2 regions of the Paenibacillus sp. XP01 genome follow, and region 1 is predicted to be linked to the other one. Evidence: a T-box and tRNA genes for the amino acid it is inferred to sense, from the RefSeq annotation. Region 1 holds a T-box; the other holds one or more tRNA genes.
The links. A T-box is a leader RNA that pairs with one kind of tRNA and senses whether it is charged. The one in region 1 lies ahead of SNR34_RS19215 (glutamine--tRNA ligase/YqeY domain fusion protein), so its partner is inferred to be a tRNA-Gln.
Positions count from the first base shown of each region.

Region 2: it has a tRNA-Gln gene. The T-box ahead of SNR34_RS19215 (glutamine--tRNA ligase/YqeY domain fusion protein) is inferred to sense a tRNA for this amino acid. The anticodon was not compared.

Region 1 covers NZ_CP139481.1:4,269,448-4,276,885, forward strand. The annotation lists gene SNR34_RS19190 (carboxypeptidase M32) at 1-494, opposite strand, end outside; gene SNR34_RS19195 (beta-class carbonic anhydrase) at 741-1,307, shown strand; gene SNR34_RS19200 (PadR family transcriptional regulator) at 1,497-2,060, shown strand; gene SNR34_RS19205 (hypothetical protein) at 2,166-2,660, shown strand; gene SNR34_RS19210 (YxcD family protein) at 2,666-2,947, shown strand; gene SNR34_RS19215 (glutamine--tRNA ligase/YqeY domain fusion protein) at 3,044-4,660, opposite strand; T-box leader at 4,901-5,169, opposite strand; gene SNR34_RS19220 (glycoside hydrolase family 18 protein) at 5,221-6,258, opposite strand; gene SNR34_RS19225 (transglutaminase-like domain-containing protein) at 6,287-7,438, opposite strand, start outside.
Region 2 covers NZ_CP139481.1:5,892,190-5,899,627, forward strand. The annotation lists gene SNR34_RS26515 (helix-turn-helix domain-containing protein) at 1-993, shown strand, start outside; gene SNR34_RS26520 (class I SAM-dependent methyltransferase) at 1,295-2,122, opposite strand; tRNA gene SNR34_RS26525 (tRNA-Leu) at 2,313-2,391, opposite strand; tRNA gene SNR34_RS26530 (tRNA-Cys) at 2,400-2,473, opposite strand; tRNA gene SNR34_RS26535 (tRNA-Gly) at 2,483-2,557, opposite strand; tRNA gene SNR34_RS26540 (tRNA-Gln) at 2,564-2,638, opposite strand; tRNA gene SNR34_RS26545 (tRNA-His) at 2,645-2,717, opposite strand; tRNA gene SNR34_RS26550 (tRNA-Trp) at 2,742-2,815, opposite strand; tRNA gene SNR34_RS26555 (tRNA-Tyr) at 2,824-2,909, opposite strand; tRNA gene SNR34_RS26560 (tRNA-Thr) at 2,914-2,989, opposite strand; tRNA gene SNR34_RS26565 (tRNA-Phe) at 3,011-3,086, opposite strand; tRNA gene SNR34_RS26570 (tRNA-Asp) at 3,181-3,258, opposite strand; tRNA gene SNR34_RS26575 (tRNA-Met) at 3,286-3,359, opposite strand; tRNA gene SNR34_RS26580 (tRNA-Val) at 3,376-3,451, opposite strand; tRNA gene SNR34_RS26585 (tRNA-Glu) at 3,514-3,585, opposite strand; tRNA gene SNR34_RS26590 (tRNA-Ser) at 3,605-3,693, opposite strand; tRNA gene SNR34_RS26595 (tRNA-Asn) at 3,697-3,772, opposite strand; rRNA gene SNR34_RS26600 (23S ribosomal RNA) at 3,892-6,817, opposite strand; tRNA gene SNR34_RS26605 (tRNA-Ala) at 6,999-7,074, opposite strand; tRNA gene SNR34_RS26610 (tRNA-Ile) at 7,166-7,242, opposite strand; rRNA gene rrf (5S ribosomal RNA) at 7,278-7,394, opposite strand.

The DNA of each region.
Region 1 (7,438 bases):
TACATATCCAGCAGCGTATCGTAACGCGTGGCCTTTACGCCCCAATAGTCGATGAACTCCTGTTTCATCTTCACGATGTCTGTCAAATAGGGCGCAAAACCCGCAAAATCGCTATTATGTTTGGCATCTTCCCAAGCGGTTTCCGACTTGGCGGCAAGTACGGCATAAGCCTGTACCTTTTCCGGCGGCACGGACTGGCTTCGTTCATATTCCTTTTTGCAGTCCTCAACCATGCGGCGGTCTATGTCCTCGAGCTTTTCCCATGCGTCTTTATGAGTCAACGCGTCGAGCAGGGATTTCATCTCTGCAGAAGTTTGCAATTTGAATGCTTCGGTGGATAACATGCCAATCGTTTCGGATCGGGTCGGAACGCCTTTTTTGGGCGCACCCGTGCGCAGATCCCAATGCAGCAGGCCGATCGCCTCGTGATAACTTTTAATTTTGCGAACCAATTCATGGAATGAATCCAGCTGTTTCTGTGTATTTTCGTCCATAATGGGCCGTCACCTCTCCAAAAATATTTGCATCCCCTATTGATGATACTTTTTGCAATGCGTATAATCAACTTTTAACAGATGCAATTTTTAATATGCCCTTGTTGGGCGGAATACCAGTGCAAGAGATGTAGGAATCATCATGATGGGTCATGGGCAAACCATGATAAGCTTAAGAGCGTAGGACAAGCTGCGAATTATGCAAGCGGCCGTGCTCATCGTATTGGATAACAGGAGGCAATGGACATGAACAACATTCAAGAGATTTTGGAGTACAACAAAACATTTGTCGAGACCAAAGAATACGAAAAGTATACGGCCGGTAAGTTCCCGACCAAAAAAATGGCTATCATCACATGTATGGACACTCGTCTGGTGGAAATGCTGCCGAAAGCAATGAACCTGAAAAACGGCGAAGTCAAAATCATTAAAAACGCGGGTGCAATCATCTCCCAGCCTTTCGGTTCCGTAATGCGCAGCGTGCTCGTTGCCATCTACGAGCTCGGCGCGGACGAGGTTGTCGTTGTCGGTCATACCGAGTGCGGCATGGCATCCTTGCATGCAGACACGATGATCGGCCATATGATAGAGCGCGGTGTATCCGAGGAAGTCATGAGCACCCTCGAAAACTCCGGAATTCGCCTGACCAAATGGCTGCGCGGGTTTGACAGCGTTGAGGACGGGGTAAAACATACTGTGGGAGTCATCAAGAATCATCCCCTGCTTCCACCGGGCGTACCTGTTCACGGCATGATTATCGATTCCTACACAGGCAAGCTTGATCTTGTCGTTGAAGGGTATGAACAACAATAGGCATCTCTCTTTATATCGCTTTGGGTGCGGAGCCGTTCTCCGCACTCTTTTTTTTGTCTAATTTTAGACACTTGGTCTGTCAGGTTGTCAAACCATACAGTTTCAGTGTACACTTTTATGAAAGCGGTCAGCTCTACGCCATTGGCGTGATTTTCATTGACCGAGCCCTAATATTAAGGAGACATGTGCATGAACATACTTTCCTACGGATTGCTCGGGCTTCTTACCCGCGAGGAGTCGTCAGGTTATGATTTGATGCTGAAAATTCAGCCACATTGGCAAGCCAAACACAGCCAGATCTACCCTCTCCTATCCAAAATGGAAAACGAAGGTTTGTTATCGTCCCGCTGGGTTCAGCAATCCGACAAGCCAGACAAAAAAATGTATGCCGTTACGGACCAAGGGATCGAAAAGCTGCTTGAGTGGATGATCACCCCTGTAACCGCTCCCGTCACGAGGGACGAATTCAATTTGCGCATCCTATGCGTAGGAATCGCGGAAGATGGCAGTATGAGACGGATCCTGAATGAAAGAAAAAATTGGTTTTTGGAACGAATCCGTTATTATGAAGAGCTGAAATCCCGCATTCCTCACGATAATCTGCGCGTAGGCAGCCGCGAGTTCGGCAGTTACATTCTGGTTCAGAAAGGCCTGATGAATGCCCAAACCGGACTGGAATGGTGCAAATGGGTGACTCAGCTGCTTGACGGACAAAAAGCCATTCATTCCACACCAAGCATTGCGCAAAATTAATTTAAAAAAATTTGAAACTTCTCTTCAGATTCATTCGTATTAACGCAGTAAGGCCCAATCGGGCAGCACATCAAACACTTTAATCAGGGGGTTACGATCTTACCAATGAAAAACAAATTCGGCATCAAACATCTCATGATGGTTTTCATGGCGTTCACACTGTTGTTCGGTACAGTCTCTGCTTTCGCTCCAGACTACGCCGACGCCAAACGCGGCGGTTTCAAATCGGGGACAAAAAGCTATACCAATACACCGAAAAAATCCGACAACAACGTGAGCCAATCCAATTCCAATAACAATTCAACTACAGGCGCTTCAACAACGAACCGTGGCGGATTCTTCGGCGGTGGCGGCGGTTTCATGAAAGGCATGATGCTGGGTGGCCTGGCTGGTATGCTGTTCGGCGGACTGTTCGGCGGCATGGGCTTCCTTGGCAACATCCTCGGACTGTTGGTTAACGTCATTGCCATCGTAGCGATCGTCATGCTGGCTATGGCCCTCTTCAGAGCGATTGCCAATCGCCGCAAACCGGCAACTCACGGCCGCTATGACAGCCGCGACGATCGTGACGATGATCGCAACAGAAACGGACGGTATTAATCCGTATGATTCTGAGCATGGATGAAATCGTCAACGCTATTTGCATTCATACCGCCGAGCGCAAGGGCGTACGTCCAACAGACGTCAACGTTGAGCTGAGCTGGGAAGAAGATACAGGCTACACCGCAGAAGTATGGGTTGCCGGTCGCAGCCAATACCTGGTGGAGTCCAACATGATCGAAGCGATCCTGCGCTATCTTCACAGCGAATACAATATTCGGGCATACCGTGAAGATGTGCGTCTGGATCTGGATGAAGAGATTACAGCGATTGTGAATCAGCACTAGCTTGCATCGCATACAACCAACCGTCTCCCAATGTTTATGACATTTGGCTGGAGACGGTTTTTTAGTTTTTTTAATTTCTTCGCTCGCAAGAGTGTTCTATCGCTTCCATCCGTCCTTTAGCGAAACAATCCGATTGAAGACGAACTGTTCACCTGAAGACTCATTCATCGAGTCAAGGATAAAATAGCCATGGCGAATGAACTGGAATCGTTCTCCCGGATTCGATTGCTGCACATAAGACTCAACCACTGCTTGTTTAACAATGTGCAAAGAATCGGGATTCATCCCCAACCTCTCATTCCCACCAATATCGTCCAAATTCACTCCTGGAATCAGCAGTTGATCGTACAGCCGCAGTTCACATGTTACAGCATGCTTGGCCGATACCCAATGAATGGTTCCTTTGACTTTACGCTCTTTGAAGCCGCTGCCACTCTTCGTTCGGGGATCGTAGGTGCAATGCAGTTCAATGATTTCGCCGGATCGCGGATCTTTGATAACCTCCTCGCAGCGAATGAAATATGCACCCTTGAGCCGCACTTCTGCACCTGGCGCCAAACGATGAAACCCCTTCGCAGGAACTTCCATGAAATCGTCGCGGTCAATGTATAACTCCCTTGAAAAGGCTACCTCGCGCACACCCAGATCAGCGGTCAACGGGTTGTTTTCAATAGGCAGCATCTCTTCACCTTCATTCGGGTAATTCATGAGTATCACCTTTAGGGGATGAACAACTGCCATGATCGCCGGAACATTCGGTTTAAGCTCCTGACGGAGCACATGGTCCAACAAGGATATATCCACCGTTGTTTGCTGTCTTGCGAGTCCAATGCCACCGATGAATTCTCTAATGCTCTCGGGAGTGTATCCCCTGCGTCTCAGGCCGGAAATCGTTGGCAGCCGGGGATCGTCCCAGCCATCTACCCAGCCGGATTCAACCATTTTCCGCAGGTAACGCTTGCCGGTCACCGCACCGGCGATATTGACGCGTCCAAACTCCCACTGCCTGGGCGGTTCCAAGATCCCCAATTCGGCCAGCACCCAATCATACAGTGCACGATGGTCTTTGAATTCAATGGAACAGAGGGAATGTGTAATGCCTTCAATCATGTCTTGAATAGGATGAGCGAAATCATACATTGGATAGATGCACCAAACATTTCCTGTCCGGTAATGCGGGGCATGAATGATCCTGTACAGCACCGGATCACGAAGATTCATGTTCGGAGAAGCCATGTCGATTTTTGCACGAAGTACACAAGATCCGTCCGGATGGATTCCATTTCGCATCTCCTGAAACAAGCGCAAATTTTCCTCTGGGGTTCGATTGCGATAGGGACTGTCGGTTCCTGGTTCGGTTAACGTTCCCCTGCTAGCTGCCAATTCCTCCGGAGAAAGATGACACACATACGCTTTGCCTTGTTGAATCAGTTCAACTGCTGCGGCATAGATTCGGTCGGAATAATCAGACCCATAATATACGTGCCCCCCAGGGCTGTAACCAAGCCATTCCATATCTTTGAGAATGGACTCAACGTAAGAGATGTCCTCTTTCAATGGATTCGTGTCGTCGAACCTTAAATGAAAGGTACCCTCGAATGTTTGAGCTGTCGTGTAATTGATGTGAATGGCGTAGGCACTGCCGATATGAAGGTGCCCGTTCGGTTCGGGTGGAAAGCGGGTACAGATCGGACGTTGAAAACGGCCAGCCATCACATCTTCCCGGATGAGGTTCTCCAGGTAACTCCCACCTTGGGTGGAGCTGCGTTCGTCCTCGTCTTGCCGGGATTGTTTATTTTCACGTCTCGCCATCACGAATTCCCTATTCAAATCATGTTCTGTTTCCTTTTTCGGTTTGTCGAAACCTGCTTCCATGCTCGAATGCCTCCCCTGTTATGATCAACCACGTAAATGATCAACAAAAAAAGAACTTCACCTCCCAAGACGATATGTCTTGGGGACGAAGTTCTCGTGGTGCCACCCCAGGTTCACCGAAATGTCGCCATTCCAGTCTCATCAAGTCCATTTCCGTTCATACTGCGAACCGTACTGAACCCTGTGCTCTATATCGGGAGCACCCGTTCCACCATCCCTGACGCTGCACGTTTTGTTCCGGCGGACCGTTCGGAGGCTTGCTTCAATGCTGTTTTTTCACCCATTCTCAGCATCAGGGCTCTCTGTATAAAAAAATTAGCATCTACTCTTCTCGTCATCACGTTCAATATTTCCCATCATTGTAATCAAAGCCAAAATGAAAGTCAAACCCTTTTCGTTTACGATTGGCTGTCAAATTCATGATCCATCGTTTCGAGCAATTGATGTGTCTTGTCACATTTATATTCCCAAAACATAATGCCGCCCAATTCATGATCATGTACATATCGGCATTTGGCTCGGATGGAGTCAGGATCGTCATAAGAAATAAACGTGTGTCCATTAAAGAGATACGGCGCCTTTGCTTCATCATCCCAATGCCTGGTATACCCGTTCAACCCAATGTAATTGGCGTTTAACTCCGTATACTCCGGACCGTAACCGCCGGTCGTTTCTGCCATTTGATGCAATCCATCGTTCCGGTCGGGCACGCCCTTCCACATGCGGGAATAGAACGCGGCACCGATGATGATCTTGTCCTTGGGCACACCTGCCCTGTGAAACGTTTGGACCGAAGCATCAACGCTGATGCGGAACAAATCCCCTGTTGGCGTAAAGAGATTTGTATGATGTCCCGTTAATACCTGAAAGCCGCCCCGCATGTCATAGGTCATCAGCTGCACGTAATCGACGTACCTTTGCACCTGATCCATTTCCGTTCCATCCACGTAGTATTGGTCCGCTCCCGCTGCAATGGTCAGCATATAATACTTCCCGTCCAACTCACCCTGCCGCGTCAACGCTTCCCTGATGGTTTTCAGCAGCATCGTGAAGTTCGGCTTGTCACTTGCGGATGCCGCAATCCCGGCCTCTCCATAACATGGGTATTCCCAATCCAAATCAATGCCATCAAGTCCATAAGTGGTTACGGCTAGCACAGCAGATTCGGCGATTCTATTCCTGCCCTCTGCCATCGCCGCTGCCTCCGAAAAACCGCCGGAGCTCCAGCCTCCAACGGACAAAATAAAGCGCAAATCCGGATGGGTCCTCTTGATCACGGAAACTTGATCCATGTTTTGCAAATGCTCGGTGTGAATGGCTCCCTCCCGAATACCGGCAAAAGCGATATTGATGTGCGTCATTCGTTTCAGATCGGCCTCTGTCACGCTCTTCAGATCACGATGACCGACGTATCCGATGATCCATTTTCGGCTCATATGTCACCTCTCCCTTGATCACACTAGGTCACTTCGCGAGCATAACGCCGACACGAACAGCTTCCTTCACGGCTCCGATGCGATAACCGTAAGAAACATACCGAATGCGGTATTGTTGATCCAGCACCGCAAGGTGAGGGAATCCCGACTCTAACGCGATTGGACTGCACAGCACTTCGGGTATTGCGCCTTTGTTCATTTCTGCGAATCGAACCTGTGCCGGGAGCTGCTTCAACGGATCTGCGCTAAAAGGACTGATCGTACCCAAGGAAGGTGTAATCAGCACGATCGGGAGACCGCCTTCTGCCAACGCTTGGTTCGAATCGGCCAGCTCTTTCAACAAATGCATGGTCGGTTCCCTTCCTGGTTCGATCCAGGCCAGCAGTGCGCCTGAAGTCAGGCCAGAACTTTGGTCATTGAGTCGGGTTACGGTTCCGTCCTGCCAACGCAGCTCCATTTGTTGATCTACCGCGCCAAGAACGGGAAGGTCCTCCTCCGCACTCCGGAAGTTTACGTCAACATGGGTTTCTTCCCCCGCCTGCACCTCGAAGTACGTCAACTTCACGCTAACCGTGCCGTTTTTCAAACGTACGCCTGTCGTCATGCGATAAGATCCTTGCTCGACCTCCAGCGGAGCCGCGAACAGATTCGTTTCTCCATGCGGCAAATGCAGCGTTACGTATTTCCCTTCAACAAGACGTGCAATCGTGACATTTTCATAATAAGATGCTTTTGGCGTCGCCAGCGCCGTTTCCATCCGTTTGAGTTGAATAAAACCGCTGCCCTGCTCCGCATCTTCCTGATCTCCAAAATCTGCACTCATCCATGCCCCCTGTTTCCAGTATTGAGGTTTGCGTTCCAGGGGATGCAGGCGAGCGGGTATGCCCAAGCTGCGGCACATGGAAACAAACAAAATCGCCAGCGCCTCTTCATCTCCGGCCATCAGCCGATAGGTGCCCACAGCTGTTCCCTTGCCTTTTAGATTCGGCAAATTTTCAACATAAACATAATTCCTTTTCAATACAGCGGCAAGAAGCGCCGGGTCCTTCACCATGGAACCACACTCATCCGCTTTGAAGGAATCACGGAATTCTCTTCGGTACAAGCCAAGCATTTCATAGGAAACGCGCGGGCACAGGACATAAGGAATGAACAAATGATCCGGCAGCATGCCGCGAAG
Region 2 (7,438 bases), 1.6 Mb from region 1:
ACGTTAGACGAACATCACCAGCTATACCCTGTAGTATTGGAACAAACTGTAGTCACTATATTGGGGGACGCTGAATCGGATCCGGTGAAATTTGCCGCACATCTGCATGCCATGACCGGACAATTGCAGCAGCAGGTCGAACAAGTGCTTCAACTCACAGTGAGCATCGGGTTCAGCCAACCTTGGACATCTCTCCTGCAAGTACATCGTGCCTATTCCGAGGCCTTAAAAGCACTGCACCAGCGTTTGCGGCTGGGCACAGGCATTATCATTCAATATGAGCAGCCGATTCATAGCAGCAGCCCAGCATCTATCAGTTATCCTTCATCCTTGGAGTACGCTCTCGTTCAAGCGATTCAGGCCGGCGACGAAGGTGAAGCGGAAATGCTGCTGTCCCAGATGCTCGAGCATGTTCTGGATCCGGAATGCCATTCTGAAGATTATCATCTGGCTCTGGCCCGACTGCTCACCCGTATTCTGCAGATGCTGCATGAGAGCGGGATTCGGCTTGATCCGACAACTTCCGGCCATGATTCATTGTACAAGGAACTATTTAACCTTCGATACGCCTCAGAAGTGGAGCATTGGTTCAGTCAGCGGATGATCAAACCCATCATTTTGCTTTTCAAGGAGAGACAAGTTACACAGTACCGTCATATTTCGGACAAAATGATTGCGATCATCCATCAGGAATATGATAGAGATCTCACGCTAGAGGAGTGTGCTGCCAGGCTTCACTATAATGCCAACTACTTAAGCAGTGTGTTCCGCAAGGAAACGGGATCGTCATTCAGCGAATATTTGGCCAAACATCGGTTCACCATCGCCAAAAGATGGTTGGAAGAAACGGATCTGACCGTAAAGGACATCTCTAACCGGCTTCAGTATAACAATCCGCAAAACTTCATCCGTTCCTTCCGCAAATGGGAGGGAATAACCCCGGGCCAATACCGGCTTCGGCAGCAGAACCTGCATGCCGAAAGACAGGTTTAATTTCTAATGAGCTGCCCAGGCCATGAAATACATTCGCTGTTCTATAGCTGCAATCCAGTTTTCTGAAGGATAATTTTTGAAAATTTTCGGGTTTCCTCTATCATATGAGCTTCAGCCCGTTCTAAAAACCTGTTTGAAGGAGCACTACGAGGGATTTGGTCTGTTATTTATGGGGAGAATCCATTTCGTGAAAGGGTACAAGGTATACCTCGGAACCATGCATGCAAAAGGGGCAGCTTCCACTGCCCCCTTGGTTTTTCTGATCATACTATTATATGAACAACCGTTCGTAACTTCATGCTTATTTCCGTACAGTTTTCATCTGAGGTTGATCGAGTTGAATCAATATTTTTCCGAATCGTCCTCCCCGCGTAAACGTGACGACGTCATCCGAAAATGTCTTTCTAATGTGCACTTCAGCAAGTCGCAGAGTCTGTTCATCCGTTGGCAGCTTGTACGTTTTGAGCCATTCCGGCAGCTTATGCACGACATCCTCCAACGGCATCTCCAACGTAGTCGTTTCTTTGGTGATAATGCTCGTATAAGAATACCCCTTCAAATATAGAAGCTGTTGGATGTATGCCATATCTCCTGCTCTGAATGTCGATTTTACCCCCAACACCTCTTTCAACTCATCCATTAGGGTGTGCTCGCGTGGAGCCGCCATCGTGCTGATATACACATATTGCCTGGCGCAGAGGATGGCTTGTTCCACCGTCTCCCAGTCGGACATGGCTGGACACATGGAGGCAAACACCAAGTCGAACTTCTTTTCCCAGCCTTTGTCCTGAATGGACAATTCCTCAAAACGTTCCGACACAATGTCGATCCTGGATCTTAATTCGGCAGGAATGGTTTCTTTCATCAAAGCGGTCAGAAAATGCGAAGGTTCAACAGCAGTAACCGTTGCTCCTTTTTCCGCGAATGGTATGCTGAACGCACCTGAGGCGGCGCCGACATCCAGTATCGTTAACCCCTTATATTCGACGCCCTGATTCTCAATCCAGCCCATAATACGACCAGAACGTTGTTTGCCTTCTTCCGTGAACGACTGATGGTGATATTCTCTGGCCCACCGTTCAAAGGCTTCCTCCGTATCGAACGGATAGCTCCCTTTCCTGGGAGGCATGGACACCTTTCTCTTTCTCCAGGCTTCTTCCCAAAGAGATAGGTCAAATAATAATTGCGAATAATCGTGTTCTGTATGCAAATCCGGCACTGTACTCCCACCTAATCATTTCATTTTGTAAGCATATAGATAAACAAAAAAAACAGCCCATTAGATGTAATCTCTACTGGACTGTTTTCTTAATACTGAATACCGGCGAGAGGACTCGAACCTCCACGGTTTCCCACTCGATTTTGAGTCGAGCGCGTCTGCCATTCCGCCACGCCGGCATATTTACTGGAGGCGCCACCCAGATTCGAACTGGGGATAAAGCTTTTGCAGAGCTGTGCCTTACCACTTGGCTATGGCGCCATATTCTATTGGAGCGGACGACGGGAATCGAACCCGCGACCCTCGCCTTGGCAAGGCGATGCTCTACCGCTGAGCCACGTCCGCAAATAATGGCTGGGGATATAGGATTTGAACCTATGCATGACGGAGTCAAAGTCCGTTGCCTTACCGCTTGGCTAATCCCCACTAGAGGGCGATCGAGGGGAATTGAACCCCCGAATGCCGGATCCACAAACCGGTGCGTTAACCACTTCGCCACGATCGCCATAATACATAATTAATAAAGAATTGGCAGGGGCAGCAGGAATTGAACCCACACTAACGGTTTTGGAGACCGCTGTTCTACCTTTAAACTATGCCCCTAAAAGCAATGGTGGAGGCTGATGGATTCGAACCACCGAACCCGTACGGGAGCAGATTTACAGTCTGATGCGTTTGGCCACTTCGCTAAGCCTCCACAATGGTGCCGGCGAGAGGACTTGAACCCCCAACCTACTGATTACAAGTCAGTTGCTCTACCAATTGAGCTACACCGGCATATTCGATTATTAGATTCAATGGTGGCTCGGGACGGAATCGAACCGCCGACACGAGGATTTTCAGTCCTCTGCTCTACCGACTGAGCTACCGAGCCATAATAAAGTTAATCTTGAAACGTTGCACTTTATCCAGGCGTCAGTGCCTTACAGCAGATTTAGTGAACAGCTTCCTCAATGTTTGAAAGAAAATGGCGGAACCGACGGGATTCGAACCCGCGATCTCCTGCGTGACAGGCAGGCATGTTAGGCCAACTACACCACGGTTCCAAGATCCCTTATTTAAAATAAGTTCAATTGCGGGGGCAGGATTTGAACCTGCGGCCTTCGGGTTATGAGCCCGACGAGCTACCGGGCTGCTCCACCCCGCGTCGTTAAAAAAGTATATGGTGGAGGCTGAGGGGATCGAACCCCCGACCCTCTGCTTGTAAGGCAGATGCTCTCCCAGCTGAGCTAAGCCTCCGAACGAGACATTTATGATCATATCATATAATCGATGATAAAATCAAGTCTTTTGGATAAACATGACCCGTAGGGGATTCGAACCCCTGTTACCTCCGTGAAAGGGAGGTGTCTTAACCCCTTGACCAACGGGCCTTGCATTTAAAAATCAGAACGGAGAGAGAGGGATTCGAACCCTCGAGACGCTTTTGGCGCCTACACGATTTCCAATCGTGCTCCTTCGGCCAACTCGGACACCTCTCCATATGGCTCCCCGAACAGGACTCGAACCTGTGACAACTCGATTAACAGTCGAGTGCTCTACCAACTGAGCTATCAGGGAATATTGTTTTGTATTGAAAAACGATCCGCACATCAACTGATGTACCCGTTTTTCACTCAGAGATTGCTCTCTGAAAACTGGATTCGAAACGAAACTTGCGATCTTAGAACCTGCATTTCTTGGATAAGCCCTCGACCGATTAGTACTGGTCAGCTCCATGCATTGCTGCACTTCCACCCCCAGCCTATCTACCTCGTCGTCTTCAAGGGGTCTTACATACTGGGAAATCTCATCTTGAGGGGGGCTTCACGCTTAGATGCTTTCAGCGCTTATCCCGTCCGTACATAGCTACCCAGCGGTGCTCCTGGCGGAACAACTGGTACACCAGCGGTACGTCCATCCCGGTCCTCTCGTACTAAGGACAGCTCCTCTCAAATTTCCTACGCCCACGACAGATAGGGACCGAACTGTCTCACGACGTTCTGAACCCAGCTCGCGTACCGCTTTAATGGGCGAACAGCCCAACCCTTGGGACCTACTTCAGCCCCAGGATGCGATGAGCCGACATCGAGGTGCCAAACCTCCCCGTCGATGTGGACTCTTGGGGGAGATAAGCCTGTTATCCCCAGGGTAGCTTTTATCCGTTGAGCGATGGCCCTTCCATGCGGTACCACCGGATCACTAAGCCCGACTTTCGTCCCTGCTCGACTTGTAGGTCTCGCAGTCAAGCTCCCTTATGCCTTTGCACTCTTCGAATGATTTCCAACCATTCTGAGGGAACCTTTGGGCGCCTCCGTTACTCTTTAGGAGGCGACCGCCCCAGTCAAACTGCCCACCTGACACTGTCCCCGTACCCGATTAGGGCACCAGGTTAGAACCTAGATACGATCAGGGTGGTATCCCAACGGTGCCTCCACACAAGCTGGCGCTCATGCTTCTCAGGCTCCCACCTATCCTGTACAGATCGTACCCAAATTCAATATCAAGCTGCAGTAAAGCTCCATGGGGTCTTTCCGTCTTGTCGCGGGTAACCTGCATCTTCACAGGTATTAAAATTTCACCGGATCTCTCGTTGAGACAGCGCCCAAGTCGTTACGCCATTCGTGCGGGTCAGAATTTACCTGACAAGGAATTTCGCTACCTTAGGACCGTTATAGTTACGGCCGCCGTTTACTGGGGCTTCGGTTCACAGCTTCGGGATTGCTCCCTAACCGCTCCCCTTAACCTTCCAGCACCGGGCAGGCGTCAGCCCGTATACTTCGCCTTACGGCTTCGCACAGACCTGTGTTTTTGCTAAACAGTCGCTTGGGCCTTTTCACTGCGGCCCCCTCGTGCTATTCACACTACCGGGGCACCCCTTCTCCCGAAGTTACGGGGTCATTTTGCCGAGTTCCTTAACGAGAGTTCTTCCGCGCGCCTTAGAATTCTCTTCTCGCCTACCTGTGTCGGTTTGCGGTACGGGCACCTTCATCTGGCTAGAGGCTTTTCTTGGCAGTGTGAGATCATGACCTTCGCTACTGTAATTTTCACTCCCCATCACAGCTCAGCCTTGCGGTTAGCGGATTTGCCTACTAACCAGCCTCACTGCTTGGACAGGCATCCATCAGCCTGCGTCACTACCCTACTGCGTCCCCCCATCGCTCATAACGATTTACGGTGGTACAGGAATTTCGACCTGTTGTCCTTCGACTACGCCTTTCGGCCTCGCCTTAGGTCCCGACTTACCCTGAGCGGACGAGCCTTCCTCAGGAACCCTTAGGCTTTCGGCGGATCAGATTCTCACTGATCTTTTCGTTACTCATACCGGCATTCTCACTTGTATAATGTCCAGCGCTCCTTACGGTACACCTTCAACCCTTATACAACGCTCCCCTACCCCTGATCATAAGATCAAGCCATAGCTTCGGTGGTGTGTTTAGCCCCGTTACATTTTCGGCGCAGAGTCACTCGACCAGTGAGCTATTACGCACTCTTTCAATGATGGCTGCTTCTAAGCCAACATCCTGGTTGTCTGTGCAACTCCACATCCTTTCCCACTTAACACACACTTGGGGACCTTAGCTGATGGTCTGGGCTGTTTCCCTTTTGACAATGGATCTTAGCACTCACTGTCTGACTCCCGGAAGTAAGTCTATGGCATTCGGAGTTTGACTGAGCTTGGTAACCCTTGCGGGCCCCGCACCCAATCAGTGCTCTACCTCCACGACTCTGTTTTCCGAGGCTAGCCCTAAAGCTATTTCGGGGAGAACCAGCTATCTCCGAGTTCGATTGGAATTTCTCCGCTACCCCCACCTCATCCCCGCACTTTTCAACGTGCGTGGGTTCGGGCCTCCAGTGCGTGTTACCGCACCTTCACCCTGGACAGGGGTAGATCACCCGGTTTCGGGTCTACGTCCACGTACTATGTCGCCCTATTCAGACTCGCTTTCGCTGCGGCTCCGGCTTCTCACCTTAACCTTGCACGGGAACGTAACTCGCCGGTTCATTCTACAAAAGGCACGCCATCACCCCTAAAATGGGCTCTGACTTCTTGTAAGCACACGGTTTCAGGTTCTATTTCACTCCCCTTCCGGGGTGCTTTTCACCTTTCCCTCACGGTACTGCTTCACTATCGGTCGCTAGGAAGTATTTAGCCTTGGCAGATGGTCCTGCCGGATTCATACGGGGTTTCACGTGCCCCGCACTACTCGGGATCCGTCTCGGAGGGAGCAGACTTTCAATTACAGGGCTTTTACCTTCTATGGCGGGCCTTTCCAGACCTCTTCGTTTAACCGGCTCCTTTGTAACTCCATGTGAGACGTCCCACAACCCCAGAGAGCAAGCTCCCTGGTTTGGGCTGTTCCGCGTTCGCTCGCCGCTACTGACGGAATCACTATTGTTTTCTCTTCCTCAGGGTACTTAGATGTTTCAGTTCCCCTGGTATGCCTCTCCTGCCCTATGTATTCAGACAAGAGTAACTGGGTATTACGCCAGCTGGGTTTCCCCATTCGGACATCCCCGGATCAAAGCTTGCTTACAGCTCCCCGAGGCAGTATCGTTGTTCGCCACGTCCTTCATCGGCTCCTAGCGCCTAGGCATCCTCCGTGTGCTCTTAGTAGCTTAACCAATTGCTCGGATGAGCAATGCAGTTTTCACTAATGTATAAACTTGTTGACACAAGTTCAGCTAGGATGATTGTTCATCGGTTGCTTGAACCGAATGAGCATTCATCCGAAAAGGAATGTTCTAATTCGCATTTTTCGTTTCGATATCCAGTTTTCAAAGAACAAGCTTAGAAAATCATTGTTGGTGGAGCCAAGCGGGATCGAACCGCTGACCTCCTGCTTGCAAGGCAGGCGCTCTCCCAGCTGAGCTATGGCCCCAAACCTTACTCCAAAAAGTGAAGTTTGCCTACGAGATTGATTCCGATTACTTTTCAGGTACCCCGCATACAAAAACCTTATGAAGTTTAAATGGTGGGCCCTGGTGGACTCGAACCACCGACCTCACCCTTATCAGAGGTGCGCTCTAACCAACTGAGCTAAGGGCCCACAATAATATTGAATTGTCACCCGAAACGGGTTACGCTTGGCGGCTTTCTACTCTCCCAGGACCCTGCGGTCCAAGTACCATCGACGATGAAGGGCTTAACGGTCGTGTTCGGGATGGGAACGTGTGGAACCCCTTCGCTATCGCCACCAAACGTATGAGAGTTTGAACTCTCAAAACTGAGCAACGAGTGAGTAA